One region of the Pseudotabrizicola sp. 4114 genome, then DNA from elsewhere that is predicted to be linked to it. Evidence: riboswitches for the same ligand, from Rfam matches in the RefSeq annotation. Region 1 holds a riboswitch; each other region holds the start of a gene.

Evidence for each region. Region 1 has a riboswitch for cobalamin ahead of J2X53_RS14540 (energy-coupling factor ABC transporter permease). Riboswitches for the same ligand answer to the same signal wherever they lie in the genome.
Region 2: linked by a shared signal. The riboswitch ahead of nrdH (glutaredoxin-like protein NrdH) and the one ahead of J2X53_RS14540 (energy-coupling factor ABC transporter permease) in region 1 are both predicted to bind cobalamin.
Region 3: linked by a shared signal. The riboswitch ahead of J2X53_RS07865 (aromatic ring-hydroxylating dioxygenase subunit alpha) and the one ahead of J2X53_RS14540 (energy-coupling factor ABC transporter permease) in region 1 are both predicted to bind cobalamin.
Region 4: linked by a shared signal. The riboswitch ahead of J2X53_RS20420 (ABC transporter substrate-binding protein) and the one ahead of J2X53_RS14540 (energy-coupling factor ABC transporter permease) in region 1 are both predicted to bind cobalamin.

What each region holds. Positions count from the first base shown of each region.
Region 1 is NZ_JAVDWP010000006.1:10,660-18,321, reverse strand. Features, by position in the region: gene cbiT (precorrin-6Y C5,15-methyltransferase (decarboxylating) subunit CbiT) at 1-851, shown strand, start outside; gene J2X53_RS14560 (cobalamin biosynthesis protein) at 848-1,216, shown strand; gene cobM (precorrin-4 C(11)-methyltransferase) at 1,213-1,995, shown strand; gene J2X53_RS14550 (cobyrinate a,c-diamide synthase) at 1,992-3,344, shown strand; gene cobA (uroporphyrinogen-III C-methyltransferase) at 3,341-4,060, shown strand; cobalamin riboswitch at 4,124-4,345, shown strand; gene J2X53_RS14540 (energy-coupling factor ABC transporter permease) at 4,378-5,049, shown strand; gene cobF (precorrin-6A synthase (deacetylating)) at 5,117-5,887, shown strand; gene J2X53_RS14530 (chemotaxis response regulator protein-glutamate methylesterase) at 5,954-7,033, opposite strand; gene J2X53_RS14525 (CheR family methyltransferase) at 7,041-7,662, opposite strand, start outside.
Region 2 is NZ_JAVDWP010000003.1:81,090-88,751, reverse strand. Features, by position in the region: gene J2X53_RS07855 (homocysteine S-methyltransferase family protein) at 1-116, shown strand, start outside; gene metH (methionine synthase) at 113-2,827, shown strand; cobalamin riboswitch at 2,865-3,067, shown strand; gene nrdH (glutaredoxin-like protein NrdH) at 3,161-3,382, shown strand; gene nrdI (class Ib ribonucleoside-diphosphate reductase assembly flavoprotein NrdI) at 3,387-3,800, shown strand; gene nrdE (class 1b ribonucleoside-diphosphate reductase subunit alpha) at 3,785-5,908, shown strand; gene nrdF (class 1b ribonucleoside-diphosphate reductase subunit beta) at 5,917-6,891, shown strand; gene J2X53_RS07825 (DMT family transporter) at 6,955-7,662, opposite strand, start outside.
Region 3 is NZ_JAVDWP010000003.1:90,661-98,322, forward strand. Features, by position in the region: gene J2X53_RS07860 (hybrid-cluster NAD(P)-dependent oxidoreductase) at 1-252, opposite strand, end outside; gene J2X53_RS07865 (aromatic ring-hydroxylating dioxygenase subunit alpha) at 249-1,487, opposite strand; cobalamin riboswitch at 1,602-1,799, opposite strand; gene J2X53_RS07870 (hypothetical protein) at 2,051-2,578, shown strand; gene J2X53_RS07875 (Hpt domain-containing protein) at 2,816-3,142, opposite strand; gene J2X53_RS07880 (ATP-binding protein) at 3,494-5,380, shown strand; gene J2X53_RS07885 (PHB depolymerase family esterase) at 5,502-6,713, opposite strand; gene J2X53_RS07890 (CopG family transcriptional regulator) at 6,736-7,158, opposite strand; gene J2X53_RS07895 (hypothetical protein) at 7,160-7,411, opposite strand; gene J2X53_RS07900 (HWE histidine kinase domain-containing protein) at 7,503-7,662, shown strand, end outside.
Region 4 is NZ_JAVDWP010000016.1:47,386-55,047, forward strand. Features, by position in the region: gene J2X53_RS20410 (ABC transporter ATP-binding protein) at 1-34, opposite strand, end outside; gene J2X53_RS20415 (iron ABC transporter permease) at 31-1,074, opposite strand; gene J2X53_RS20420 (ABC transporter substrate-binding protein) at 1,071-2,081, opposite strand; cobalamin riboswitch at 2,252-2,446, opposite strand; gene J2X53_RS20425 (transposase) at 2,510-2,785, opposite strand; partial or broken gene J2X53_RS20430 (IS5/IS1182 family transposase) at 2,789-2,890, opposite strand; gene J2X53_RS20435 (relaxase/mobilization nuclease domain-containing protein) at 3,022-4,761, opposite strand; gene mobC (plasmid mobilization relaxosome protein MobC) at 4,838-5,224, opposite strand; gene J2X53_RS20445 (division plane positioning ATPase MipZ) at 5,932-6,657, shown strand; gene J2X53_RS20450 (hypothetical protein) at 6,654-7,367, shown strand; gene J2X53_RS20455 (hypothetical protein) at 7,364-7,585, shown strand.

The DNA of each region.
Region 1 (7,662 bases):
GTCTTGGCTGGCGGCTGGAGGACGTGGCCTGCATTGGCCTGCATGCCGCGCCCTTTGCCCGGCTGCGCCCGGTTCTGGCGCGCGGGGTGCGGGCGATCTGCACGCTGCGCGACGCGGCAGCGGTGGCAGAACTGGCGGACTGGCTGGCCGCAAACGGCTTTGGCACTGTGCGCCTGACCGTGTGTGAGGCCATGGGCGGCCCGCGTGAGCGGCTGCGCCAAGGGGCGGGTTGGCCCGACATCAGCGCACCGGTGGCGGTGGCGTTGGAGGGGGCTGACCTGCCGCGTCATGCTGGCCTGTCGCGCGCCTCTGGCCTGCCGGATGACAGCTTTGCCCATGACGGCCAGATCACCAAGCGCCCGGTGCGGGCGCTGACGCTTTCGGCCCTTGCCCCCCGTCCGGGCGAGGTGCTCTGGGATATCGGCGCAGGGTCCGGCTCGATCTCGGTCGAGTGGTGTCTGGCCGGCGGGCACGCTGTGGCCATTGAGGCGCGGGGGAATCGTGCCGCGAATATCCGTCTGAACGCCGACGCCTTTGGCCTCGCGCACCGGATGCGTGTGGTGGAGGGCAAGGCCCCGGAGGCGCTGCAAGATCTGCCGTCACCGGATGCGGTTTTCATCGGTGGCGGCGGTGATGCGACCTTGCATGATGCGGTCTGGTCGCGGCTGCCCGAAGGCACCCGGCTGGTGGCCAATGCGGTGACGCTGGAGGGCGAGGGTGTGCTGGCCGCGCGTCATGCCAGCTATGGCGGCACGCTGCTGCGGATTGATCTGGCCGAAGCGGCCCCGCTTGGCGGCTTTCGCGGCTGGCAGGCCAGCCGCCCGGTTGTGCAGTGGAGCGTCACACGATGAAGGTCGCCGGGTTCGGGTTCCGCAAGGATGCGCCTTACGAGTCGTTCCGCACCGCCCTGCAACAGGCAGAGGGGGTCGGTGGCCCGGTCGCGCTGCTTGCAACTGTCGCGGCCAAGGCCAAAGCGCCCGCCCTGCAGCGGCTGGCGGCAGAGCGCGGTCTGGCTGTGCTGGGCGTCGCGGTTGCAGGCATCGACACACCCACCCGGTCGGAGCGGGTACAGGCGCTGTACGGCACCGGATCGGTGGCCGAAGCCGCAGCGCTGGCAGCTGCGGGGGCAGAGTCCACGCTCATCGTCGGGCGGATGGATGCGCCAGACGGAACGGTAACCTGCGCCATGGCGCTTGGCAAAGGAGCCATCGAATGACTGTCCATTTCATCGGTGCGGGGCCGGGGGCCGCCGATCTGATCACCCTGCGCGGGCGCGACCTGATCGCGGCCTGCCCGGTTTGTCTTTATGCGGGCAGTCTGGTGCCCGAGGCGCTGTTGGCGCATTGCCCGCCGGGGGCAAGGGTGGTGAACACCGCGTCGCTCAGCCTGGATGACATCATTGCCGAGATCGTCGCCGCCCACGGCGCAGGACATGACGTGGCGCGGCTGCATTCCGGCGATCTGTCGGTCTGGTCGGCGATGGGGGAGCAGTTGCGCCGCCTGCGGGCGCTGGATATTCCCTATGACATCACCCCCGGCGTGCCCGCCTTTGCCGCCGCCGCGGCGGTGCTGGGGGCTGAACTCACCCTGCCGGGCGTTGCGCAATCGCTGGTGCTGACCCGCACCTCGGGCCGTGCGTCAGCCATGCCCGAAGGCGAAAGCCTTGAAAACTTTGCGCGCACCGGGGCGACGCTGGCGATTCACCTGTCGGTGCATGTGCTGGGCGATGTGCAGACGCGGCTGATGCCGCATTACGGCGCCGATTGCCCGGTGGCCGTGGTGTTCCGCGCGTCCTGGCCAGACCAGCGGGTGGTGCGCGCCACGTTGGCGACGCTGGATGCCAGCATCGGCGACGGCGAGCGCACGGCGCTGATCCTGGTGGGCCGGGCGCTTGCGGCCAGCGATTTTGACGAAAGCAGGCTTTATGCCGGGGATTACGACCGGCGCTATCGCCCGGTCGGCACCGCCCCACGTTTTCCCGAAGGCCGCGAATGACGCAGCCATTGCCCCCCGGACTGCTGATTTCGGCTCCCGCCTCGGGCACGGGCAAAACCACGGTGACGCTGGGGTTGCTGGCCGCGTTCCGCGCGCAGGGGCTGCAGGTACAGCCGTTCAAGAGCGGGCCGGATTACATTGATCCCGCCTTTCACACGGCGGCGGCGGGCCGGGTCTCGGTCAACCTTGACACCTGGGCGATGCCCCGGGAACGGATCGCGGCTTTGGCGAGAGCCTCCGAAGGGGCCGATCTGGTGCTGGCCGAAGGCTCGATGGGGCTGTTTGACGGCGTGGCACGACCGGGGGAATGCGGGGCCGGGGCCAGCGCGGATCTGGCGGCGCTGATGGGCTGGCCGGTTATTCTGGTGCTGGATGTGTCGGGGCAGGCGCAGACGGCGGCGGCTGTCGCCATGGGCCTTGCCCGGTTCAGACCTGATGTGCGGGTCGCGGGGGTGATCCTGAACAAGGTCGCCTCGCCCCGCCATCAGGCGCTGGTGCGCGCCGGGATGGAAGCCGCGGGCCTGACCGTGCTGGGGGCGCTGCCGCGCAGCGCGCATGTGGCGCTGCCAGAGCGGCATCTTGGTCTGGTGCAGGCCGAAGAGTTGCCCCGGCTAAGACAGATCCTGTCGGATGCGGCCAGTTTTGTGACCGACAACTGTGATCTGACCGCGATCCGCACCGCGGCACAGGGCGGCCATGTGCAGGATGCCCGGGGCGCAGGCCGGGTTCCGGCACCGGGCGAGCGGGTGGCACTGGCCCGCGATGCGGCGTTTTCCTTTGTGTATCCCCACCTTTTGACCAGCTGGCGTGAACAGGGCGCAACGATCCTGCCGTTTTCGCCACTGGCGGATGAAGGGCCGGACCCGTCCGCAACCGCCTGCTGGCTGCCGGGGGGCTACCCCGAGTTGCACGCCCCGCGCCTTGCCGCCTGTGACGGTTTTCGCAATAGTCTTGCCGATTTTGCCCGGACCCGGCCAGTGCATGGCGAATGCGGCGGCTACATGGCCCTGGGTCAGGGACTGGTCGCGGCGGATGGAACCCGGCACCGGATGGCGGGGCTGCTGGGGCTGGAAACCAGCTTTGCCAAGCGCCGCATGCATCTGGGCTACCGGCTGGCGCGGCTGGCGCAGCCCTGTGCCGGGTTTACCGCCGGCACCCTGCTGCGCGGCCATGAGTTTCACTATGCGTCCATCCTGTCGCAGCCAGACGCGCCTCTGGCGACAGTGGTGGATGCCAATGGCCAGACGGTGGAAGAGACCGGATCAGTCCGCCATTTCACGGGCGGGGGAATGGCAAGCGGCAGCTTCTTCCATCTGATCGGCCCGGCCAGCTCCGGGGATCTGTCATGACGGGCCTTGTCTCTTTCGTCTCCTCCGGGCCCGGTGACCCGGAATTGCTGACGCTCAAGGCCGCCCGCCGCTTGGCCGAGGCCGATGTGGTGCTGTTTGACGATCTGGCCTCTGGCCCGGTGCTGTCGCATGCCGGACCGCAGGCCGAGCTGGTGGCGGTGGGAAAACGCGCCGGTCGCGCCTCGCCCAAGCAGGATCACGTCAGCCGTTTGCTGGTCGATCATGCCCGGACGGGCGCGCGGGTGGTGCGGCTGAAATCCGGCGACAGTGGTATTTTCGGGCGGCTGGAGGAAGAGATCCTCGCCCTGACCGAGGCCGGTATCCGGTTCGAGATCATCCCCGGTGTGCCCTCAGCCTGCGCGGCGGCGGCGGCGGCGGGCATCCCGCTGACGCGGCGGCTGACCGCCCGGCGTGTGCAGTTCATCACCGGGGCCGATGTGACGGGCGATCTGCCACAAGGGCTGAACTGGGCGGCATTGGCCGATCCGTTGGCGACCACGGTGGTCTTTATGGGCAAGCGCACATTTCCCGCACTGGCGCAGGCGTTGATGACGCATGGATTGCCGCCAGAGACCCCTGCCCTGCTGGCCGAAGCCGTGGGACACCCGCAGCAGGTGCTGACCCGGTCCACTCTGGCGGCGCTGGCGGCACAGCTGGCACAGGGCAGCGGTGACCAGCCGGCGCTGATTTTGTACGGCCCGCTGGCAGGCGGATGACGCAAACGGCGCAAGCGTCCTCAAAGCGGTCGCTTGCCAGCTTGACCTGCCCCCGGTGAGGGCGCAAGAAAGTAACCTCAAGGTGCCCGAAGTGACAATATGCTGAGGGCTCAAACGGGAATGGGGAAGGGCGGACCAAATCGCGGCGCCCCCACCCCAGCCGCCCCCGCGACTGTCAGCGGTGAGCGGTCATCCGGAATGCCACTGGCCGTTGCAAAGGCTGGGAAGGCGGATGACCGTTGCGACCCGCAAGCCAGGAGACCGGCCTTGCAAACGCAACCTGTTCAACCGTCGGGTGTGACGGCAAGGAGACTGACATGCATATCGAACCCGGCCTCGTCGATGGGGCCAAAATTACGCTGAGCTACGCCACCGCAGCGGCCGCTGGGGCCACTGGCCTCTGGTTTGCCCGTGAAACGCTCAAAGAACGCGGGCTGATGTCGCTGGCGGTACGCAGCGTGATTGCCGCCGTGCTGACCTTTGTGTTCTTCGAAATTCTGCCGACATTCCCGGTCGGCGTGTCCGAGGTGCACTTTATCCTGGGGTCCACCTTGTTCCTGATCCTGGGCGCGGGGCCTTCGGCGATTGGTCTGGCCCTTGGCCTGCTGGTGCAGGGCCTGTTCTTTGCCCCGGCCGATCTGCCGCAGTTCGCGATGAACGTGACCACGCTGCTGGTGCCGCTCTTCGCCCTTACCGCATTGGCCCGCCGTCTGATCGCACCGGGCACCGCCTATATTGATCTGAAGTACACGCAGGTGCTGGCCCTGTCGGCGTGCTATCAGGGCGGCGTTGTCGCCTGGGTGGCATTCTGGGCCATTTACGGCATGGGAACCGAGGCGTTTGCCCCGGTCGGCACCTTTGCCGTGGCCTATCTGGCGGTGATCATTCTGGAGCCGCTGGCCGACCTTGCCGTTCTGGCCGCGGCCAAGGCTTTGCGTGGCAAGACCCCGCCCACCATGGTCGAACCGCGCCTCTACGCCCCGGCCTGAACGCCACGTGTACACCATCAGGGCGCGGTTCACCGGAACCGCGCCCTTTTCCTCCCAAGAGGCGGCAATGATCACCCTGTTCCTGATCGGCATCGGCACTGGCAACCCGGACCATCTGACCGCCGAGGCGGCAAAGGCAATCGGCGAGGCCGATCTGATCCTCATTCCGCTGAAAGGCGAGGACAAGGCCGATCTGGCCGGACTGCGGCTGGACATCTGCGAGCGCTGGGTCACACGACCAGAGGCCCGGATCGAGACCTTTGCCCTGCCGGTGCGGAACCCCGCAACGCCGGATTATCTGACCCGGGTGAGCGACTGGCATGATGCAATCGCGCAGATCTGGCAGGACCGCATTCAGGCCCATCTGGATGCTGGCGGCGGGCCGCGTGTTGCACTTCTGGTCTGGGGTGACCCATCTCTTTATGACAGCACCTTGCGCATCGCCGAACGGGTGTCGCACGCCCTGCCCCTGCGCCTTCGGGTGATCCCCGGCATCACCGCGATACAGGCGCTTTGCGCCGCCCATGCGATTCCGCTGAACGACCTTGCATCCGCGGTTGTCATCACCACCGGTCGCAATCTGCGGCGTGATGGCTGGCCACCGGGGGCGCAAACCGTGGTTGTGATGCTCGACAGCGGCGGGGCCTTTTGTACGCTCGGGGCTGCTGATGTGTCGATCTGGTGGGGTGCCTATCTTGGTCTGCCGGAAGAGATGCTGATTGCTGGCCCCCTGAGCGAGGTATCGGCGCAAATTGTGGCGGAGCGGGCCAGAGCGCGGGAACAGCATGGCTGGATCATGGACATTTACCTGCTGCGTCGGCCTTTGGCAGCGCCCTGAGCTCCGGGGTTTGGCACCCGGTGCCCCAGTGCCCGACCATACAAGCCGTTTTAAACCTGCGGGCCCTTACATCCGGCCCAACCTGAGCGCTGCGGCTGCCATCCGCCCCAGCGGCATCTCTTCTTCCACCCCGCCATGGCGCATCGCCTCCTTCGGCATGCCATAGACCACGGAACTCGCCTCATCCTGCCCAATGGTCCGCGCCCCGGCGTCGCGCATTTCCTTTAGACCACGCGCGCCATCGTCGCCCATGCCGGTCATGATCACGCCAATTGCATTCGGCCCCGCATAGCGGGCAACAGAGCGGAACAGCACATCAACCGAAGGGCGATGGCGCAACACAAGCGGCCCGTCGCGCACATCGACCGTATAGGTGGCCCCACTGCGGTTGAGCAGGCTGTGCCGGTTTCCCGGTGCAATCAACGCATGGCCACGCAAGAGCCGGTCGCCCTGTGCCGCTTCCTTCACCGAGACCGCACAGATGCTGTCTAATCTGCGCGCAAAAGCAGCGGTAAAGCCTTCGGGCATGTGCTGAACGATGATGATCGGGGGGCAATCGACCGGCATCGCCTCCAGAAAGATCCGCACCGCTTCGGTGCCCCCGGTCGACGCGCCCACCGCGATGACCCGTTCCGTGGTTTTTGCCATCGCCCGGTTCGATGGGGCGGGCAGCATCACATCTGCGGTCAGTTTGGCAGCCGGCGCGCTTTCCCGAAGCCGGCCCAGACGGGCCTGCGCCGCCGCCTTGACGACATCACAGATCCGGATCCGGCTTTCTTCCAGAAAGTCGCGGATGCCGACCTGCGGCTTGCAAATGATGTCCACTGCACCGGCATCCAGCACACGCGTCAGGGTTTCGGTATTCGCGCCGACCAGTGAAGAACACATGACCACCGGAATCGGATGCTGCGACATGATCTTGCGCAGAAAGGTAATGCCATCCATGCGCGGCATCTCGACATCGAGGGTGATGACATCAGGCCGTTGCAGGCGAATCTGCTGTGCAGCGGCAAAAGGGTCACCCGCCGTGCCCATCACCTCCAGCTCAGGGTCTGATGAAAGGAGGTCGGCCATGACCTGACGCACAACAGCGCTGTCATCGACCACAAGAACCCGGTACTTCCGGCCGCCTGGCAATAGCGTCACAACGGTCTCACTCCTTTCGATAGATTGATGGGGCCACCGGCGTCATGCCGGGGGGCGGGCTGGCAAGCCCCTCGGAATGTCCGGTCAGGAGATAGCCACCTGGCCTGATCCGCCGCGCGACATTTGCGGCAGCGCGGAGTTGATCTTCTGCATCAAAGTAAATGAGCACATTGCGCAGAAAGGTGATGTCAGCCGTAAGCGCCATGGCAGAGGGCAGATCAAGCAGGTTTGCCCAGCCCAGCCGGGCCCGGCTTCGCAATTCCGGCGCGATCCGGTATCGCGGCTTTGCACCTGAGGGGCTGCGTGAGCGCAACAGATAGCGTTTGCGCATATCTTCCGGGATCGGCAGGATATCTTCCTCTTGAAAGATCGCCTGCGCTGCTTTGACCAGAATTTTCTGCGATACATCTGTTCCGACAAGGTCCCAGCGCAGAGTCCGGTTGCGGGCAAAGCCATCGACAACCATACCGGCGGACCAGAGTTCCGCGCCTGTCGAACAGGCCGCGCTCCAGATGACAAGCGGCCTGTCCAGCCCTGCCCCTTCCGCAACCACCGCAGGCAGGCCCACGGCCAACAGCCAGTCATAATGGGCACGTTCGCGGAAAAATGACGTTGTATGCGTTGCCAAC
Region 2 (7,662 bases), on a different contig from region 1:
GTTTCGCGCGTGAGGGGCTGGTGAATGTGGTCGGCGGCTGCTGCGGCACCACGCCTGACCACATCAAGGCCATCGCCGATGCGGTGGCAGGCCAAGCACCGAGGATCGTCACATGACCCCCTATCTGCGCCTGTCGGGGCTGGAGCCCTTTGTCCTGACTCCGGACATTCCGTTTGTGAACATCGGCGAGCGGACCAATGTGACCGGCTCGGCCCGGTTCCGCAAACTGATTGTCAACCGCGACTATGCGGCAGCACTGGAGGTGGCGCGCGATCAGGTCGAGAACGGCGCGCAGATCATCGACATCAACATGGATGAAGGGCTGATCGATTCCAAATCCGCGATGGTCGAGTTTCTGAACCTGTTGGCGGCGGAACCGGACATCGCCCGTGTGCCGGTGATGATCGACAGCTCCAAATGGGAGGTGATCGAGGCGGGCCTGAAATGCGTGCAGGGCAAGCCGGTGGTGAACTCGATCAGCATGAAAGAGGGCGAAGCCGCGTTCCGGCATCAGGCAGAGCTGTGCCTTGCCTATGGCGCAGCGGTGGTGGTGATGGCCTTTGACGAGGCCGGACAGGCCGACAGCTTTGCCCGCAAGACCGAAATCTGCGCCCGCGCCTATCGCATTCTGGTCGAGGAGGTGGGATTCCCGCCCGAAGACATCATCTTTGACCCCAATATCTTTGCCGTCGCGACCGGGATCGAGGAACACAACAATTACGGCGTCGATTTTCTGGAAGCGACGCGCTGGATCAGGCAGAACCTGCCGCATGCCCATGTCTCGGGCGGGGTGTCGAACCTGTCCTTTTCCTTCCGGGGCAATGACACCGTGCGCGAGGCGATGCATGCGGTGTTCCTCTATCATGCCATTCAGGCGGGCATGGATATGGGCATCGTCAATGCCGGGCAGCTGGTGGTGTATGACCAGATCGACCCGGAATTGCGCGAGGCCTGTGAAGATGTGGTGCTCAACCGCCGCGCAGATGGCACCGACCGCCTGCTGGAGATCGCAGATCGCTTCAAGGGCGGCGCGCGCGAGGAAAAGGTCCGCGATCTGGCCTGGCGTGACTGGCCGGTGGAAAAGCGGCTGGAACATGCGCTGGTCAATGGCATCACCGAATTCATCGAAGCCGATACCGAAGCCGCGCGCCAGTTGGCAGACCGCCCGCTGCATGTGATCGAAGGCCCGCTGATGGCGGGGATGAACGTGGTGGGCGATCTGTTCGGCGCGGGCAAGATGTTTTTGCCGCAGGTGGTGAAATCGGCCCGGGTGATGAAACAGGCGGTGGCGGTGCTGTTGCCCTATATGGACGCCGAAAAGCTGGCCAATGGCGGGATCGGGCGGCAGACAGCGGGCAAGGTGCTGATGGCCACGGTGAAGGGCGATGTGCATGACATCGGCAAGAACATCGTCGGGGTTGTGCTGGCCTGCAACAATTACGAGATCATCGACCTTGGCGTGATGGTGCCGCCGCAAAAGATCTTGCAGGTGGCGCGCGAGGAAAAGGTCGATGTGATCGGGTTGTCTGGTCTGATCACCCCCAGCCTGGATGAGATGGTACATCTGGCGTCCGAGATGCAGCGCGAGGGCTTTACCATTCCGCTGCTGATCGGCGGGGCGACCACGTCGAAGGTGCATACAGCTGTCAAGATCGCACCGCGCTATGCGGGACCAGCGGTCTATGTGCTGGATGCCAGCCGCGCGGTGGGGGTGGTGTCGGCGCTGCTCAGCCCGGAACAGCAAGCTCCGTTCATTGCCTCCTTGCGCGACGAATACCGCGAGGTGTCCGAACGGCATGAGCGCAACGAGCGGGCAAAGCAACGCCTGCCGCTGGCACAGGCCCGCGCCAATGCCCTGCGGCTGGACTGGCAGGACTATCAGGTGCCCGCGCCAAAGCGGCTGGGCGCGCAGGTGATTGACGACTGGGATCTGGCCGAAATCGCCCGCTACATCGACTGGACCCCGTTTTTCCAGACCTGGGAGCTGAAGGGCAGCTATCCGAAAATCCTGAACGATGAAAAGCAGGGCGAGGCCGCCCGCGCGCTGTTTGCCGATGCACAAGAGATGCTGCAGCGCATCATCACCGAGCGCTGGTTCGGCCCGCGTGCGGTGGTGGGCTTCTGGCCCGCCAATGCGGTGGGCGAGGATATCCGGCTGTTTACTGACGAGACCCGCAGCGAGGCGGTCGCCACCCTGCACACCCTGCGCCAGCAACATGCCAAGCGCGAGGGCCGCCCGAATGTGGCGCTGGCCGATTTTGTGGCGCCCGAAGGCACCGTGCCCGACTACGTCGGCGGCTTTGTGGTGACGGCAGGGCCGGAAGAGGCGGCGATTGCGGCGCAGTTCGACGCCAAGAACGACAATTACTCCGCCATTCTGGTCAAGGCCCTGGCCGACCGTTATGCCGAAGCTATGGCCGAAATGCTGCACCAACGGGTGCGGCGCGAGCTGTGGGGCTATGCCGAGGGCGAGCAGTTTGCCCCCGATGAGCTGGTGGGCGAGCCTTATCGCGGCATCCGCCCTGCCCCCGGCTATCCGGCGCAGCCCGACCATACCGAAAAGCTGACCCTGTTCCGCCTGCTGGATGCCGAGGCGGCGACGGGGGTGGAACTGACCGAAAGCATGGCGATGTGGCCCGGATCTTCGGTTTCGGGGCTTTATATCGGCCACCCTGACAGCTATTACTTTGGCGTGGCCAAGGTCGAACGCGATCAGGTTGCCGACTATGCTGCGCGCAAAGGCATGGATCTGGCCGAGGCCGAACGCTGGCTTGCGCCGATCCTCAACTACATCCCCTCGCCCACTGCGGCCCTCGCGGCAGAATAAGACGACCACTACATATTGACAGCCGAAGCCGTTCCGGGTCAATTAGTAGCGTCATGGTGACCCGGGGCGACTCGGGGATGAAAAGGGAAGCCGGTGCGGGTCAGGGCCCAAAGCCGGTGCTGCCCCCGCAACTGTAAGCGGCGAGCGACGCTGAAACGCCACTGGGGGCAAGCCCCCCGGGAAGGTCAGCCGAGCCCCGACCCGCGAGCCAGGAGACCTGCCTTGACGCAGACGACCGAAACCGTGCGGTGGGCATGGGGGCGTGATCGTGGCGGGTGTCCTGCCTTTGATCCGTGCCTGTTCCCGCAAGACACTGCCAAAAGGGACAAAGGCATGACCATCACCGTTTATTCGAAACCCGCCTGCGTGCAATGCACCGCCACCACCCGCGCGCTGGACGCCAAGGGAATCGCTTATAGCGTGATCGACCTGACTGAAGACGCAGAGGCGATGGAGCGGGTGATGTCGCTGGGCTATCGTCAGGCCCCGGTGGTGGTGGCAGGCGGCGCACATTGGGCCGGTTTCCGCCCCGACATGATCGGCCAGCTGGCCTGACACCGTGGGCGGGCTGGTCTATTACTCGTCCGCCTCGGGCAATACCGCGCGCTTTGTTGCAGCGCTTGGCCTGAGTGCGACGCGGATCCCGATCCGGCCCGCCGACCCGATGCCCACCCCTGCCCTGCCCTATGTGCTGATCTGCCCGACCTTTGCCGACGGCATGGGGCGCGGCGCGGTGCCAAAGCAGGTCATTGCCTTTCTGAACGACCCCGCCCGCCGCGCCCTGATCCGGGGTGTCATTGCTGGCGGAAACCGGAATTTCGGCGCGACCTATGCCCTTGCGGGCAAGGTGATCGCCGCAAAATGCGCCATACCCGTGCTCTACAGCTTTGAGCTGGCGGGAACCGAAACCGACGTAACCCGCGTGCGCGCGGGGCTTGACCGCTTCTGGGGGACTGAATGCTTGACGCCGTGAAACCTGCGCTGGATTACCACGCGCTGAATGCCATGCTGAACCTGTACGACGATCAGGGCCGCATCCGGTTCGACGCCGACCGCATGGCCGCGCGGCAGTATTTCCTGCAGCATGTGAACCAGAACACGGTGTTCTTTCATTCGCTGGATGAAAAGCTGGGCTATCTGGTGGCCGAGGGGTATTATGAGGCTGCGGTGCTGGACCAGTATTCGCGCAACTTTCACCGCCAGATCTGGGATGCGGCCTATGCCGCCAAGTTCCGCTTTCCGACCTTTCTGGGCGCGTTCAAGTATTATACCAGCTACACGCTGAAAACCCGCGACGGTCAGCGCTATCTGGAACGCTATGAGGACCGGGTGGTGATGGTCGCCCTGACGCTGGCGCGGGGCAATGAAGATCTGGCGCTGCGCTTCATGGCCGAGATGCTGGCGGGCCGGTTCCAGCCTGCCACGCCCACATTCCTGAACGCGGGCAAGGCGCAGCGCGGCGAGCTGATCTCGTGCTTCCTGCTGCGGATCGAAGACAATATGGAATCGATCGGCCGCAGCATCAATTCGGCGCTGCAACTGTCGAAGCGTGGCGGCGGCGTCGCCCTGATGCTGACCAACCTGCGCGAGGCCGGTGCGCCGATCAAGGGGATCGAGAACCAGTCGTCGGGCGTGATTCCGGTGATGAAGCTGCTCGAAGACAGCTTTTCCTATGCCAACCAGCTGGGCGCGCGGCAGGGCGCGGGCGCGGTCTATCTGAACGCGCATCACCCGGATATTCTGCGCTTTCTGGACACCAAGCGCGAGAATGCGGATGAGAAAATCCGCATCAAGACCCTGTCGCTGGGCGTGGTCATTCCCGACATCACCTTTGAGCTGGCCAAGAAAAATCAGGACATGTACCTGTTTTCGCCGCATGATGTGGAGCGCGTGTATGGCGTGCCGTTCTCGGAAATCTCGGTCACCGAGAAATATGCCGAGATGGTGGACGACAAACGCATCAAGAAGCGCAAGATCAACGCGCGCGAGTTTTTCCAGACCATCGCCGAGATCCAGTTTGAATCCGGCTATCCCTATATCATGTTCGAGGACACGGTGAACCGCGCCAACCCGATTGCCGGGCGGATCAGCATGTCGAACCTGTGCTCGGAAATCCTGCAGGTGAACGCCGCCAGCGCCTTCAACGAAGATCTGAGCTACGCGCAGATGGGCAGCGATATTTCCTGCAACCTCGGTTCGCTGAACATCGCGGCCACCATGGATGGCCCGGATTTCGGGGCAACGGTGGAAAACGCGATCCGCGCGCTGACGGCTGTGTCGGAAATGTCGGCGATTGACTCGGTGCCGTCGATCCGGCGCGGCAATGACGAGGCCCATGCGGTGGGACTGGGCCAGATGAACCTGCACGGGTTTCTGGCGCGCGAACGCATTCACTACGGCAGTGCCGAAGGGGTGGAATTCACCTCGGTCTATTTCGCCGCTGTCGCCTATCACGCGATCCGCGCCTCTTGCCTGCTGGCGCAGGAAAAGGGCACGACCTTCACGGGCTTTGCCGAGTCGAAATACGCCGATGGCTCTTTCTTTGACAAATACACCAGCCGCGACTGGCTGCCCGCCCTGCCCGATGTGGCGCGGGTGTTTGCGGACATCACGCTGCCCACCCGCGCGGACTGGGCCAGCCTGCGCGCCGATGTGATGGCGCACGGGCTGTATAACCGCAACCTGCAGGCGGTGCCGCCGACCGGGTCAATCAGCTATATCAACAACTCCACCAGCTCGATCCACCCGATCGTGTCCAAGGTCGAGATCCGCAAGGAAGGCAAGATCGGCCGGGTCTATTACCCCGCCGCCTTCATGACCAACGACAATCTGGACTACTATCGCGACGCCTATGAAATCGGGCCGGAGGCGATCATCGACGTTTATGCGGCGGCGACCGAACATGTCGATCAGGGCCTGAGCCTGACGCTGTTTTTCCCGTCGGATGCCACCACCCGCGACATCAACCGCGCGCAGATCTATGCGTGGAAAAAAGGCATCAAGACCATCTATTACATCCGCCTGCGCCAGACCGCCCTTGAGGGGACGGAAGTGCAAGGCTGCGTTTCCTGCACATTGTGAGCATTGCCATGAAAGATATGATCACCCCGGTCGCCGTGCCGCGCGCCATCAACTGGAACCGTCTGCAGGATGACAAGGATCTGGAGGTCTGGAACCGGCTGACGGTCAACTTCTGGCTGCCGGAAAAGGTGCCGCTGTCGAATGACGTGCAAAGCTGGGCGACGCTGCGGCCCGAAGAGCGCGAGCTGACGATCCGGGTATTCACCGGGCTGACGCTGCTCGATACGATCCAGAACACCGTTGGCGCGCCGGCGCTGCTGCCCGATGCCCAGACCCCGCATGAAGAGGCGGTGCTGACCAACATCGCCTTTATGGAGGCGGTGCATGCCCGCAGCTATTCGTCGATCTTCTCGACCCTGTGTTCGACCAAAGAGGTCGATGAAGCGTTCCGCTGGTCCGAAGACAACCCGCATCTGCAGGCCAAGGCCCGCGCGATCCTGACCGATTATGCCCCCGGCGCTGACCCGCTGAAGCGCAAGATCGCAAGCGTGTTTCTGGAAAGCTTCCTGTTCTATTCCGGCTTTTATCTGCCGATGTACTGGTCCAGCCGCGCCCGGCTGACCAATACGGCCGACCTGATCCGGCTGATCATCCGCGACGAGGCGGTGCATGGCTATTACATCGGCTACAAGTTCCAGCGCGCGCTGGAGCGCGAGACCGGGGCGCGGCAGGCCGAGCTCAAGGAATACGCCTTTGCACTGATGTTCGATCTGTATGACATCGAGGCGAAGTATACGGCCGAGCTGTATGACGGCATTGGCCTGACCGAAGATGTCAAAGCCTTCCTGCATTACAATGCCAACAAGGCGTTGCAGAACCTCGGCTATGAGGCGTTGTTTCCCGCTGCCGCCTGCGAGGTGAACCCCGCCATTCTGGCGGCCCTAAGCCCCGACAGCGAGAACCACGACTTCTTTTCCGGCTCAGGGTCATCGTATGTGATCGGCAAGGCGGTCGCGACACAGGATGAAGACTGGGATTTCTGACCGGCGAACGCACAATCCTGACCGCCGGGGAAGTTCCCGGCGGCAGGCGGCCCAGCGTTTGCGTCACGCGGCCTCAAGCACCAGAAAGATCACGCAGAGCGACACCAGCAGCACCCCGGTCAATTCACGTGGACCCAGTTTCTCGCGAAAATAGAGCGTCGAGAACAGCAGGGTAAAGATCACCTCGACCTGCCCCAGCGCGCGGACGTAAGCCGCATTCTGCAAGGAAAATGCCGCAAACCACCCCAGCGAGCCCAACAGCCCGGTGATCCCGACCGGCCCGGTGCGGCGCCAGCCCTGCAACACGCGCCGGATCTCGCCCGGTTCGCGCAAGACCAGCCAGACCGCCATGATCACCGATTGCATTACCGTCGCCGCCGCCAGGGCCAGCAGGGCGCGCAAAAGGAACGGCGCAGGCTCCAGCGACAGGGTGGCCCCGCGATAGCAGATGGCCGCCACCGCAAACAGCCCGCCCGCCGCAAGGCCAAACGCCACCGGACGCCCCTCGAACGCGGCGGTGCGGCCTGCCGGAAACGACAGGCACACCAGCCCGGCAAAGCCGATGGCCATCGACAGGGCCGCGGGCCACGACACGGTTTCACCAAGGATCAGGGCAGAGGCCACGGCCACTTGCAGCACCTCGGTCTTGGTAAAGGCAATGCCGGTCGCAAAGCTGCGCATGCCCATCAGCCGGACCGTCAGCTCGGTCGCGATGATCTGCGCCACCCCGCCGACCAGCACAAAGCCAAAGAACGGCAGGTCGGGAAACGG
Region 3 (7,662 bases), on a different contig from region 1:
CTTGACGGTGACCGAAATCGACAGCGGCCGCGAGGGCGAGGACGAAATGGTATAGGTGCGCTGCACATTCCCGCCCGGCACCGGCAGATCCAGCGTGATGAACTGACCGGGCTGATAATCGAACCACGCGCCCGACGGCGCGCGAAAGGTAAAGCTGGCGGTGTCGGCCACATCGGGCACCACCATCGCGCATTCCAGCGGCTCGGAATCGCGCCAGGGCTTGCCCGACCAGTTGATCTTGGTTTCCATCATTCCGCCGCCTGCGCCGGTTGTGGTGCCAACCGGTCAGCCATCACGGTGCAATACCAGTCGGTGAACTGGATCACGCCTTCTTCCTGAATCGGCGAATAGGGGCCGGGTTCATAGGCCGGGGACAGAATACCCTTCTGGTTTTCCTCGACCACCTGACGATCCTCGTCATTGGTGGCGAGCCAGACTTCGGTCAGTGTCTTCAGATCGTAATCAACGCCCTCAACCGCGTCCTTGTGGACCAGCCAGGTCGTCGTCACCTCGGTTTGCGTCGCACTCACCGGCAGCACGCAGAAGGTGATGGCGTGATCGCCGAGGAAGTGGTTCCAGGTGTTGGGGTAGTGATACATCAGCAGGCTGCCCGCATCGTTGAACGGCATCGTCCCCATGCGCCGGGCCACCGCCGCCTTTGTGCTCATCGTATAGCTTTCGGCATGGTTCAGCAGCGGAATCCGCGCCAGCCGCCATTGGAACGCCGGATGGTGAACAAAGCGCGATGGCAGGCCTGCCGCTTCGCAGCGATCCCAATGCTCCAGAATCTCCGGGCTGGCCGAATGCGGCCCGTCCATCGCGCCGATCTTGGGATTGTCCGAAAAGGTGCGGCACAACGACGGGTGCGAGCCGCCACAGTGATAGCATTCGCGGTTGTTCTCGATCACCAGCTTCCAGTTGCCGTTTTCGATGATGCTCGACGTGAAGGCCACCTTGGCGTCGCCAAGGCCCGACGGCGCCAGATAGGTCATCGCGGTCCTGGCCAGATCGGCGATCGGCGGCGGCACATCGGCCAGACAGATATAGATGACCCCACCCAGATCGACGCAATGCACCTTTTTCAGGCCAAAGGCCTGCGGGTTGAAATCCGCGCCCATGTCGCGGGCAAAGATCAGCTTGCCCTCCAGATCATAGGTCCATTGGTGATAGGGGCAGACCAGATTGGTGGTCGAGCCCGACACCTTGGCGCACAGCCGCTGCCCGCGATGGCGGCAGACGTTGTGAAAGGCGCGGATGCGCATGTCCTTGCCCCGGATCACCACCACCGGATAGGCCCCGATCTGCATCGTCGCATAGGCTCCGGGCTTGGCCAGTTCGCAGGCCGGAACGGCAAAGATCCATTCCTTGTACCAGATCGCCTCCAGATCGGTCTGATAGACGCCCGGATCGGCATAAAGCTCCCGCGACAAAGAGAAATCCGGTTTCCGCGACCGGATCTGCGCGTATGTGTCGCCTTGGCTGAGCATCTTGACCTCGCTTGCCCCATGCCTCCCCGCATGAGAACGGTGGATAGTGATATGCGGCAGGGACGGGCGGCAGGGTGGCGCAAGGCCGGCCCTGATGCCCACCGCCTGCCGCGGTGTGCGTCTTCGGTGCAGGGCTGGTTTCCGGGCTGAAGAGCAGGCCTTGCAGCCCGGACGCGACACCTTCCCAAGGGCGGGCCCCCAGTGGTCTATGTCACGCCACACTCCCTTTACCGTTGCGGGGGCAGCGCCGGAATTGCACCGGCTTCCCAATTCTCCGCTGTCGCCAGCGGCACCTTGCTCAACCACCATACAACAGGGCCGGAAATGCCGCATAGCAGCGGCGACTTTGCATCATCAATTTCCGACGCGCAGCTGCAGGTTGCGCCCGGCTCCTGGTGCATTCAGGAAGGTGCTTGACTATCCTGATAGATTTAGTAAGTAATTATCACCCACCGGAAGATCCGGGCACAGACCCGGGCACGGACAGGCAGCGTTTCAAACCGGACCGCGTGGTGCCTTTCCTCTTTCCCTCACGCCGCGCGGTCCAGCCAAAAGGTGATCCCATGTCCGCGTTCCGGGGTGCAACGAACCATGTCAGACCCTGCGGCCAGCCCGGCCCGCGTGAGCGGCTGCTTGCAGGTTCCGGCTTTGACAATTTCGAGATCCGCGCGCTGGAGGTGATGCGGTTGATTTTCGCCGGTATGAGCAAAACCCGGCCCCGCTATGCGCCAGACACTGTGATGGTGGCCCACACCCTGTTCGGCTGCCACCGGGGCGGCATTCTATTGGCGGGGTTGACGGCTTTCGTGCAGACCATGGCGATGTCGCGCAGCGAAAATTTCCGCTATGCCAACCCGTTCTGCGCTGGCTGTGCCGCAGTGGTGACCGAGAACGAGCTGCATCTGCTCAGCATTCTGCATCACAGCCGCCGGGGAGCCACGGGCCGTGCAATGACCTATGCGCTATTCCTGTGCGATGCCCGCCCGGTTGCCGCCCTGCTGGACGCCGCCGCCGATCTGGCAAGTCTTGCCCCGTTGACGGCCGATGCCACCTTGCCGCCAGCCGCTGAGCGTGGGGCAGGGGGGCGATAAGACCCGGAAATGTCAGGGGATGTCAGGGTGCTTTTGCCCGGTCTGATCTTGTGATGATACCGGATCGTGCGCGGAAACCTGCGCCTCCGGCGGGAGTATTTGGCAAGCAGCAAATCAAAGGACGACCCCTGCCCATTGCTGCTTGTTAAATACTCCCGCCGGAGGCACGTTGCGGGTGGTGCTTGCGGGGGCGCTTCGGACAAGTGGCGGAGGCGCGCGGCCGGGTCTTGCAATCGCCTAAGTCGTCAAAGTTGGCAGGTGCTGCACAAAGGCTGCGCGCGACCGGGTGTAGATGGCCTGAACCTCGGCCAGCGGCAGATCACTTTCGCCCGCTTCGGCTCGGCTTTCACAAAGCCGGGCAATCTCTGACAGCTCGGTAAACCCCAATGTCAGGGCGGTGCCCTTGAGGGCATGAAAGGCTGACTGCATCTCTTGGGCTGTTGACGCAGCGCCAAGCCCCGCGACGGACTGATCTGCCTCGTCCAGAAACAGGATCACGACTTGGCCGAAGGCGGTGGCGCCGATGGTCTGCTTCAGTTCGGCCACGCGGTCCCAGTCAATCATCTTACCATCATTCCTCTGGCTTTTCCCACCTTATGGGTCGATGCCATCCCAGTCTTTCAGACCTGAGCTAGTACGTTCTGACATGCAGTCCAGAGGACAACAACCCGCTGTCGTGCGGGTCAGGCCGATCTTTTGAACCGGGCCTGACCCGTCACAGGCCGCGTGCTGCAGGTGAGTGCGACTCCGCTCATTTCTTGTGTTGCGCTCCTGTCTGATCCTGTGTTCATATCATATCTTGTGAATATACTGGTTGTGGTGTGTGTGCAGGGGGTTTGACAGCGCCTTCTGAATGCCGCTACCGCTACGTCAGGTCCGCCGGACCGCGCCTTTATTTACCACAAGGGAACCAGATTGACCGTCACCATTGAAATCAGCGTCGTTGTCCTGATTGCCGCGACAATGGCGCTGTTCTCGCTGTTGATCGGCTTGATCGAGCGCCGCAACCGCACTCTGGATGTTGATCTGAAACGCGCCAACACCTGGCTTTGCGGCTCAAATGTCGGGTTTCTGGTGGCGTCGATCACGCTGCTGTTCCATCATGATCTGCCGTTCTGGCTCAGCGTCTGCATTATCATCGCAGGGGCGCATCTGGGCATCCTGTTCGGCTTTTTTGCCATGCATCAGGGATTGAAGGCGCGACCGCCCTACGGCGTCTTTGCTGTGATCTGCTCGGCGATCATTGGGCTGCAATGGGCCTTTGTCCTGAGCGGAACCCGCCTGCCGCTGCTCTTTGTCAGCACGTCGGTCATCAACGGGCTGGTGACTGCGACGATGGGGGTGATCATCCTGCGTTTGTCACGCCCCTATGAGCGGGAGCTGCGGCTGCTGGTCTGCTTTCCGTTTTTTGTGATCGCCGTTGGCTATGCGCTGCGGCTTGTGCTGGCCGCATCGGGCGTACCGACCTCGGTTCTGGTCACGGCGACAGCGCTGATCGCCTTTGTTCTGGCTTATTCCGCCTTGCAATGGTGTTTTGGCCTGATCGCCCTGCGCGCCGCCCGGCTGAACAGGTCACTGACACTGGAACGCCAGCGGGCACAGGATCTGGCGGAATCGCGGGCGCGGTTTCTGGCGCATATGAGCCATGAAATCCGCACACCGCTGAATTCCGTTCTTGGTCTGGCCGATGTGTTGCACGGCATGGTCCGGCAACCCGAGGCGCGCGAGTTGATCGGTCATATCCAGCAGTCCGGCGATCTGCTGATCCGCATTCTCAACGATATTCTGGATGTCTCGAAGCTGGAGGCAAATGCCGTCACGCTGGAACAGCGTCCCTTTGACATCAACGCCTTGTTGCACCGGATCATCGCCACGCACGGCGCAAAATGTCAGGACCGCAGGCTGGCGCTGGAGGTGGATATGCACCCCGAGGCCGGGGCCTTCTGGCTGGGCGATGCGCACCGGATTGACCAGATCCTGCAAAATGTGGTCGGAAACGCGGTCAAATTCACTGAAGCCGGCAGTGTCCGGGTGTCTGCCAGTGGCACGGATCAGTTGCAGCTGTTGGTCGTGGACACCGGCATCGGCATGACAGAGGCGCAGATCGCCCTGATGTTCAAGGAATTCAGTCAGGCAGACGAAGGCATTACCCGCCGTTTTGGCGGCACCGGGCTGGGAATGGCGATTGTGCACCGGCTGGTGACAGCGATGGGCGGCACCATTCAGGTGCAAAGCCAGTTCGGAAAGGGGACGCGGTTTACCATCGTGCTGCCACTGTCGCGCTCTGAACCGGCTCGGCCTGCGCTGGTTGAGGTGCAGCCGCTGCCGACGGTGGATGTCTCGACATTGACCGTGCTGTGCGCCGATGACAGCAAGGGCAATCTGATGGTGCTGCGCGCGATGCTGCAACAGCTGGGGATCGAGCCGCATGTTGCAGAAGACGGCCACACGGCCATCGCCATTGCCGAACATCAGCCGTTTGATGTCTATCTGCTGGACATTTCGATGCCGGGTTTTTCCGGCATCGAAACCCTGCACCGTCTGCGCCTGATCGAAAATGATCAGCTGCGCCCGCCTGCCTATGCGGCTGCGGCCACGGCGAATGCGCTTGCCCTGGATCTGGCCCAGTATCTGAGCGCCGGGTTTGACGCGCATTTGCCCAAGCCCATCCGCTTGGAGGCCCTGCGCGCTGTGCTGGAGGCCAGCCTTGCCGCGCAGTGCATGCGCGCGGTCCCGCCCGGTGCTCTTGCTGCAGGCGGGGACCAGAGTGCAGTGACCCTTGCTGCGGCTTCCGGAAGCTGACGGCTTTTGTTCTGGCGACCTGCTGTCGCCAGAACCTTGCCCATGCCAGACCCTGCCCCTGACTGGTCCGCCCGTGCAACGTCTGCCCATGTCAGGCCCGCCCGGGTCAAGACAGCCCGTCTCAAGACAGCCGGTGCTGGGCAAAGAACCGCAGCATTTCGCGCGACGCATCGGGGCCTTCGGGGTCGGTATAGCTGCCATCCGGTTGCCCGCCGGACCAGGCATGGCCCGCCCCTTCGATCTGCCAATGCTCGGCGATGCTGCGCCCCTGTTTGTCGTCGTGGCGGATGTGGCGATAGCTGCGGCCCCGCCCTGACGTGCCGGAGTTCCGAACCTGCTTCAATCCGGGCCGGGCCTGCACCGTCTGCGCAATCACTGCGGCCCCGTTGTCAGGATGCACGGTGCTGTCGGCCAGCCCGTGAAACACGATCACCGGCACCGATCCGGTCTGCGCCTTGCCCGCCGCGCCGTTGCGCATCGCCGACAGCGCTGACATCACATCCTGCGCGCCGCCGACCGGCAGGCCCGAATGCACACCGGCCGCTGCGATCAGGTCAGGATAGGCCGCCCCCATGATCGCCGCTGCCGCGCCCCCAGCCGACAGACCGGCAACATAGACCCGGCTGGCATCTGCCGGGTGATCGCGCAGAATGTCGCGGATGATCCCGGCAATCACCGCAGGCTCTCCGCTATCGCGGGCCTGATCTTCGGGGCGGAACCAATTCCAGCATTTCTGCATGTTCGCACCCTGCGGCTGCGCGGGCCAGGCCACCAGACAGCCAGTCTCTTCGGCCAGAGCATTCATGCCGGTTCCGGCGGCAAAATCTTCGGGCGACTGGGTGCAGCCGTGCAGCATGACGATCAGCGGCATCGGCCCTTTGACCTTGCGCGCGGGAACATAGAGCCGGTAGTCGCGGCTGCCTTGCGGGCCGGCGTGGCTCAGCGTCAGGAATTGCGCGCCTGTGGGCAGCTCCGGCGGCGCAGCGGCAACCTGTCCCATACCCGGCATTCCGGCTGTCGCAAGGCTGCGCAGCGTTTCACCCAGGCTTTTGCGCCGGGCGCGCGGCACAGGTTTTGCTGCAGTTTTCCTGGCTTTGGCTTTTGGTGCCTTCGGAGGAGCCGGCTCGGACGGCGTGTCGCCGACCGGGGTGCAGGTGCCCTCAATCACGTCCTTGTCGGCAAGGCCCGGGACCAAAGCCCCCTCTTGTGGTGGTGCGTCGGTGCCGGCCTTGGGGCGCAACAGCGACTGGATCAGCGCTGTTGCCTCGGTCAGTTTACCAGCGCGTGTCAGGCTGCTGGCTTGGGCCATGTCGCGTGCGAAAAATCTGGTCATGCTGTGCCTTTGGCGTTGGATCTCAGGTGATGCGGTCGGCAAGAGCTGCCTTGACCGCCGTTGGTGCGTGCAGTGTGCCCAGAACGGAGAGGGCGGAAATGGTGGCGCGGGCAAGGTCGGGGGTGACATCGGGGGCGATGACAACCAGACCCAGAACCCGGATATCCAGCATCTGACTCTCCGCCTGTGCCGTTGTCAGCTCGTCGCGTGTGATGTGCCGCAACCCCAGATCAACGCTTTTGCGAATGACGATCTGGCGCAGGGTATCGGCGTGACGTTCGATCTGGTTGCGGATCGCGGTGCGGATAAAGTCGCTGCGGTTGGAATAGAACCCTTCCTGCACCAGAAGTTCGATCTGCCCCAGATCCACAAACCCAAGATTTATGGTCAGCTTTTCGGACTCCGGCGTTTTGGCAGGGGTCGGGCGATCTGCGCTCCGTGGCAATTTATCCTCCGTCAACCATCTGTGTGGATGGTATATGGATGCCCTTATGCGTTCCGGCAACCCCTGCAAAGAATTTGGCGCGCCAGATGGCGGACAGGACAGCATCGCGATGGCAGCAACGATCATGATCGGAAAGGCCTTTCAGGCGGCGGGCGGGCGCGTCGTCGGCCGGGCCAGCGGACAGGGAGGCTGCCATGACAACATCCGCCACGCCGGATCGTTCCGGATATTCGTGAAACCGGTACAGAAACATCCGGCATCCCCGGCAGTGCGGGAGGGTGGTCCGGCTTTCCTTCCGGGTGATGCACCGATACAAAAGGGGAATTGCCGCACAAGGAGCCATCATGTCACCCACTACAGTCACAGGTCACGAATGGGGACATGAAGATCTGCGCCGTGCCGTCGATGCGGCGGGGGTGGCGATGTGGTCGTGGAATGTCGATACCGACAGTCTGGCGATGGACCCGCGCGGCTATGCCCTGTGGGACGTGTCGCCGCATCAGC
Region 4 (7,662 bases), on a different contig from region 1:
CTCCCCACCCCAAGGCAACTGCTTCAAGTTTCAAAGCCGCCTCCGGTTCCGGATCAGGATCATTGCAAAGCCGGGCGCACCCACCAGCGCGGTCACGACACCGATGGGCACCACCTGCCCGGCTATCAAGATACGGGAGACGATATCGGCGGCGATCAGGAACAAGGCCCCTGCCAGTGCCGAAGCCGGGACCAAACGGCCATGCCGTGACCCGACCACAAATCGCATTGCATGCGGTATCACCAGCCCGACGAAGCCGATAGAGCCGACAAGGCTGACCATCGTGGCGGTCATCAGCGTGACGGCACCGATCAACACGATCTGCACCTGACGCACCGAAATTCCCAGCGAAGCCGCCGAAGACGCGCCGAATGAAAAGGCATCCATCGCGCGGGTGAACCACAGGCAGGCCAGAAACCCAAACCCCACAGCGGGGGTGGCAAGCCAGACATCCGGCCACCGCACACCGGACAGGTTGCCCAGAAGCCAAAACATGATGCCGCGTGCCTGTTCCGCATTGGCAGATTTCGCGATGAAAAAAGCAGTCAGCGCATTGAACAGTTGTGATCCGGCAATGCCCGCCAGCACCAGCTGCGCCGATCCGCCACCCGCCGCGCGCGCCAGCGCCGCAACAAGCGCAAAGGCCAGCGTTGCCCCGCCAAACGCCCCGGCGGATATGCCGATGGCACCACCGCCGAGGCCTAGGATGGTGACCGCGACAGCACCGGTTCCGGCCCCCGCCGAGACGCCCAGAAGATAGGGATCGGCCAGCGCATTGCGCACCAAAGCCTGAAGCACGACCCCCGAAAGCGCAAGCCCGGCTCCGCAAGCCGCAGCTATCAGGGTGCGCGGCAAGCGGTAGCTCCAGACAATGCCCGCATCGATCGGATCGACGATGAACTCTGCGCTCAACAGATTGTTCATCACGACGGCACCAACCGTGGCCAATGGCAGCGGCGTCTCGCCAATAACCACACCGGCAACGATCGCCACCAGAAGAACGGCCACTCCCGACAGCCCCCAGAACGCAACCGGACGCAGGGTGGAACGGACGGGAGCGGTCTCGACCGTCATTTCAGGTCAGACTCTGCCAAAGCGTCGGCCAGTGTTTCCAGCGCCGCTATGTTGCGGATCGACGGGTCCATGCTATGCGCATCAAGAATGACAACCCGGTCCTTCGTGACCGCATCCATCAGGCTGACGACCGGATCACTGCGCAGGAATTCCAGCTTTTTATCGATATCATCCGCCTCGAAACGGCGACGCTCCATCCGGGCGGCCACGATGATAGTGGGGTTGGCCCGCGAGATGGTTTCCCAGCTTACGACGGGCCATTCCTCATCGCTGCTGACCACATTTTCAAGGCCAAGTGCCTGCATCATATTGGCTGGCGCGCCACCCTGCCCCGCGACATAGGGATCAATGTCCATTTCTGCAGACGAGAACCAGAATACTGCGGTCGCGTTGCCCAGAGTCAGCGCTTGCGCTTTCTCAATGGCGGCCGCCTCGCGCGCCCTCAGGTCAGCAACCAGCGCGTCCCCGCGATCCCCGACATCGAAAATCTGCGCAAGCTCCGTGATCCCCTGATAGAGGCTGTCCATCTCATACTGTTCAAGCCGGGTGCCATCGGACCCGGCAGTGTTGTCCTTGCCAATGCAATCGGCAGGCAGCGTATATGTCGGGATACCGAGATCCGCGAACTGTTCGCGCGTGGCGACAATGCCCTGCGCCCCGACATGCCATTCATACTGCACGGCCACCAGCCCGGGGCGCTTGGCCACCACGCTTTCAAAACTCGGGTCATTGTCGGCGATTCGCTCGATACCGGCGTTCAACACCTCGAATTCCGGCAGGACATCCGTAAACCAAACGGATGTTCCCTGAACCTTGTCGCCAAGCCCAAGGGAATACAGGATTTCCGTTGCGGCCTGTCCGACAGTCACCACGCTTTCCGGCGCGGCCTCAAAGGTCACGTCTACCCCGCAATTGGTCAGAGTCAAGGGATAGGCCGTTTCGGCATGCACAGGAACTGCTAGCCAGAGGACAGCACTTCCGGCTGCCGTGAAGGATCGTCTGAACATGGGTCGTCTCCAAAGGATATTACGACCGGAGACAGGGAAAGATTGCCGACCCATGGGCTGAATGCCGCGACAGCCGACCGGCGTGACGCATGTGTTCTGGCTGTGACGGCCACGAAAGGCCGCCTTTGGGAATTATTCATTCGACACCTCTCCGGACACCCCGCCCGGTTCGCGTTGCTGACACTGTCGGCAGGTCTCCTGACTGACGGGTCATCACGAACAGCGACCTTCCCATGGCACTGGCCACAGTGGTATTTCGCTGCACGCTCGCCGCCTACAGTTGCGGGGGCAGTTCCGTTTCACCGAAGAACCGGTGACGGATTCCCTTTTGATTCCTTGCGGAAACCGACGCAAAACCGATATGCCCAAAATCCACGGGCTGCAAGCGCCTTGCTTAGAAGCTGTATCTCTCCGGCCGTCGGGGCGGTTCACTTCTGACGGCTATTGCACAGAGCGTTCCCAATGATAACGAGCTTTCTGGCGACGGCGGTGATGATGGCCGTGTGCGGATTTCCATCCTTGCGGAGGCGATCTGCGAAAGTTTTCATGCTTGCTTTGTGATGTGCCGCGACTGGGGCTGTCTGGAACATCACATGTCGCAGAGCACGGGGATCTCCAGTGATGGCCCGTTTTCTGCGAAGTGTTCCGCTGGCATGCACGACCAAGGCCAATCCAGTAAGTGCGGCAACCTGTTCCCTGGTGATGGTGTGAACCTCGGTGGTCTGGCGATCGGGATCACGCAACATGATCCTCTCGCCGAAGGATTTGATGCGGTTCATCTGTGCTTCGACGCGGCTTCGGATATGGTGGCGGTGATCTGACCCCTTTTCAAGTTGCGCCGGGTCCGGCGGCGTGATCCTGGCGAAATGTCCGCTTCTACATGCTGGCAAGGTTGCGTTTGCGCGTGCGGAGAACGTCCGGAAACCGCCCACTTCGTCGATCAACGCTCCCAGTCTCGCTCCTCTGATTTCACAGGCTCCAATGCCAGCCGCCGCTCAGCTTTGCGCGCTTCTCGCAAGGTCAACCCAAACGCCACATGTGACTTCGCGGCCGAAACAACCGCACGCGCGATCCACTTCCGCTGATCCGCATCCTCGAAATCAACAGCCAACGCATCGGTCCGACCGCTGGCGAGTTCCGCTACAACCTCTTTGCCATACCGCTGACGCAGTTCATCAGCGAACCGCTCAGCATGGGCATCGCCCCGGAACTCTACCTTTCCATCCGCCTGCATGATGCGGCCCATCGACCCGAGGGCCCGCAGCAGCCGATCATTCTCAGGGACGACCTCATGCGCCCGGGCATGATCGATTAGCTTGGCCGCAGCTTCATAGAACCCTTCGATATCATCGACGACCTTCCGGCTTTGATCCGGATTCCTTAAGTCAGCACGCCGCCTCCCGGACAGGGTTGCCAAGTCACTGCGCACCCAATCGCGTTCTTCCCAGGCATTGGCGGCACCGGTTTCCAGCCGCTCAGCCATGCGATCACCGCTGAGACCCAGGGCCACTGCCTTGCCGACGATGTCCGTTTTCAGCCGATCTGAGGCACCTGGCTGCAGATCAATGGCCTCCCTGCCCTGTGTCAGGCGGTCACCCTCAAGACCCGTTGCATAGAGTTTGGTCTGCGGCACCATCTGCAAGAGCTGTACGCCACGGGCATCACCCAACCCCTTGGCGACGTCGATGGCATAGCCATAGAGCTCGTCCCGCATGTCCTTGCGCTCGGCGACAGGCATCTTCCGGATCTTACCTTCAGCCTCAGCCATCCAGCCGCTGAAATGCCGGTCCAGATCAGCGCGCTCTGCTGTGGCCACATCACCCGGAAACGGCTGCAGCACCCCACCCCTTCGCAGCGCCTCTTCCGCTTTGGCGATCTTCTCGCCAATTTCTGGCAGACCCGTCAGCGCCGCTAGGTGCTGGAGACTCCGAAACGCATCCGCCGTGCGCGCCATCGTGGCCAGGGCATCTTCCAGCGCCTTACCCTCGCGCGGCCGTTCTTCCGGCGCACGCCCCTCAGCCCGCGCACGCTCGATCTCTGCCCGGGACGGGCCATAGGTCAGCAACCCGCGCTCGGCGCGCGAGGTGGCATCCAAAAACACGCCCTCCTCGGCCGCAATCGCCACCATCCGCTGCTTCATGACCTCCAGATTGAAGACATGCTCCTTGGCCATGAAGAACCAGCTGTCATTCACTGTGCCTCGGTTGTTGATCACCATGTGGACATGCGGGTGCGACTTGTCGGTGTGCAGGGCCGCAACGTAGGACCAGACATCGTCCTGATGCTCACCCGACTGGAACATCTCGAAGGCCCAGGCCTCGGCAATCAGCTTTGCCTTCTCTGGCCGGACATGGGACGGTAAGCTCATCAGCAGATGAGTGGTATGACCGTTCTTCGGCGAGCCACGCCAGTCCTCCGCCCAGTCACCGACGATCTCGTTGCGCTCGTCCTTGGTCAGACCCTTTGCGTCAGCGTCCAGCACGACCCCGTTGCCGAAGATCGAGGCTGATTTTGAGAACAGATAGTTCATCTGCGCCGCCAGCTCCTTGGCGTTCGCTGTTCCACCCTTGCCGATCTTCTTCAGCACCGCCGCGTTCGAGCCCAGCGAAAACCGCCACAGCTGGCTGGCCCGGGTCGAGAAACTGAACCCCCGCTTGGACGACGAATTGCCCGCCTTCACCCGACCCTGCTGCGGCCGCAGGAAGTTGATCTCGCCCAGAACGGCCTCTGCCAGCCCGATGGGCCGCGACCCAAACTTAACCATGGCGTGCCCCCTCCTGGCTTTCCGCAAACTTCCGGAACAGCGCCACACCCTGCCGCCGGCGTTCGGCGATGACCTGGCTCAGCGCTTTCGCCACCATCGGCAATGACCGGCGCAACTCATCCACGGACGCCCACTGCGCCTTGACCATCGGGGCACGACCCCGGTTCGCAGCCAGGGCGATCTGGTTCACATTGGTGCCGATCTTGCCCAACTCATAGCGGATTTCCTCCAGACGCGGGCTGTCTTCCCGGCTGAACTCGAGGAAACCGGAGGCCATCCGCACGATAGAGCGCACCCCGTCCGAGCGGGATTTCGCGCCAAGTTGGGTGCAGAGCGCGTCGAAGGCATGCAGTTCTTCGGCAGGCAGGCGGCAACTCACAACCTGACCGGAGCCATCTGCAGTAGGGCGACCGCGCCGGATGCCCCCGATCGGCCTTGATGGCAAAGAGTTGGGCGGAACCGCATTTGACGGCTTTGTCTTCGATTTGGATCGAACGTCACCAGAAGGAGATTTTACCATCGCAACCAACCATCGAATTATTGTAGACACATCGCATTTCCTGCCACTCTTCCTACCCCCTCCTTCACCTCCCTTTCAAGCACAATCTAAGCGCGACTTTTGTACTTGAAGATTGTGGCGGCCTTGGTTAATCCCGAGCCACCCAATGCGTTTCACTGATCGCTGAACGCACAAGGCAAGACAGGGATTTGCACCCCTTGCCATGCCGCGAGAGGTGGATTTTCCCCTCATATTGTGGGCTTAAAGCTCTGTTTTATTTATCTTTCTGAAGCTTTCGCTTGGCGTTCAGGAACCGGAGAAAGGATATATGGGATGCGTATTGTGGCATCAGTGATGTGTGTTCGGGGTTGCGCCCTGTGGCACACGCATTGCGCGATCAGATAAAAGACATACGCATCCGGTAATCAGACAAACGATTAAAGTGATACGCCTTGTGCAATAAGACTTGCGCGAGACGATTTCTGATATCCGCAATGCGCGTTCAGATTAAAGCGATGTGAATTAAGATAAAAGATTTACGCGATCCGCATTGTGGGAAATGCAATTCGATAAGTGAGGAAAGTGGTATGGGTTACGGGATACGTGTTGTGCTGGTAATGAACCGCAAGGGGGGATCGGGCAAGAGCACCCTCTGCCGCGCCTTGGCTTCTGCTGCGGCTGCACGAGGCGAGACGGTGACGATCTTCGACACCGATGCCTCAAAATCCTGCCTCAAGTGGATGCAGGCGGGAAAGGAGGCAGGCAACTGGTCTCCTTTGGTTGAAGTGATCCATACGCTGGATGCGCACCGGGTGGCAGAAGCCATCGGGCAGATCTATGAGCAGCCCGATCAAGAGCACCTGATCCTGATCGACACCTTCGGCGGCGGATCTGAAGCGCAAGACGTTCTGGCGGTCGCAGCACACCGGATCATCTGCCCGATGATGCTGTCGCGCGGCGATCTGAGCGAGACGCTGGAAACGGCCAACTGGTACCTGAAGCTTCGTGGCCGAGTGGAAAATCCGGGCGAACTTGCGGGATTTTCTGTGTTGCTCAACCGGGTGCCTGTGCGGGTGTCAGAGACAGAGCGAGCGATGGCTGAACAGCTGTTCCAGTCCTTGCCTGCCCTTGAGACCTATCTTGGTAGCCGCGCCGCTTATGTTCGGATGGACAGAGAAGGGCTTCTCGGGGTGATCGCGGACAAGACGCCAAATCGGGCGCTTGCTGCGCATGTCCAGAGTGCCGTGAAGGAGGCAGGGGACCTTCTGGAGGAAATTGACCAGCTGATCTTGACACCGGTGGAGATCACATGATGGCGCAGCGCAAGGACATGATGCGGATCATCCGCCAGGACGCGGGGTTTTCGGCCAAGCTGGGCTTCGGCGGGAACGCGGGAGCTAGTAATCTGGCCGATCGGGAAATCTCGGTACCGTCGAAGTCGGTTGACGCAGCGGCCGAGACCAATCCTTCGTCACGACGGATTGCGCCTGCGGCCACGCCAAGTGGCAACGGAGGCGAAGTCAGCGCCAGACCCATCGGGCACAAAGAAGAGTCCCGGGACGAGGTAAAGGTCTTCGGCGCCCAAAAGGCTTGGGATGTGAAGGCGACTGGCATTGCCAGCGGGTCCGCTGCCCGCGGGCATGTTGTCCATGTCGCATTGTCGCTGACCACCCGGCAGGCGCGACTGGCGGAAGCTTGGGCCACCGCTGCGCGTTGCACCGTCCAGTTTCTGATCCGCCGCGTTGCCCAAGGTCTGCGCGATCAAGTCTTTGACGACTGGGAACGTGATGGGATGCCGGAAGTTCAGGAATCCCGCGGCGCACGGGGCAAGCATCCGACCAGCGTGACCTTGACCTTGCGGCCACAGTTTGCGGCAGATCTCGCGAAAATCCATGACCCGCTTGGCATTCTTGGATTGGCGCGCGCCATGGGCCCCGCCTACCGCGCGCGGTTCCAGGAGGCGTTCGACGAAGCCTTGGCCAAGGCGAAAATTCAGACAACAAACGAGGGAGACGAACGATGACCAGCACAAAAGCCCCTGCCCTCGAGCGCACCATCCCGCCGTCTGAACTCGACATCGGCACGCCCGTCGAATGGATGGTCGATCCAGATCGGCGCGAGACGATCCTCGGGGTGACGTATGAGTTCAGTCAAACCGGCGAGCGCAAGACCGTTTGGTACACGCCCAACAAGCGGCGGGCGAAACGGTTCGTGGTTGTGACCGATCTGCAAGCGTCGTGATGTTAGCCCTGCCGTTTAAGCCGAAGCCCACCCATTCGCACACAGCAGGCTTGATAACTATTATCAAGCCTGCCATC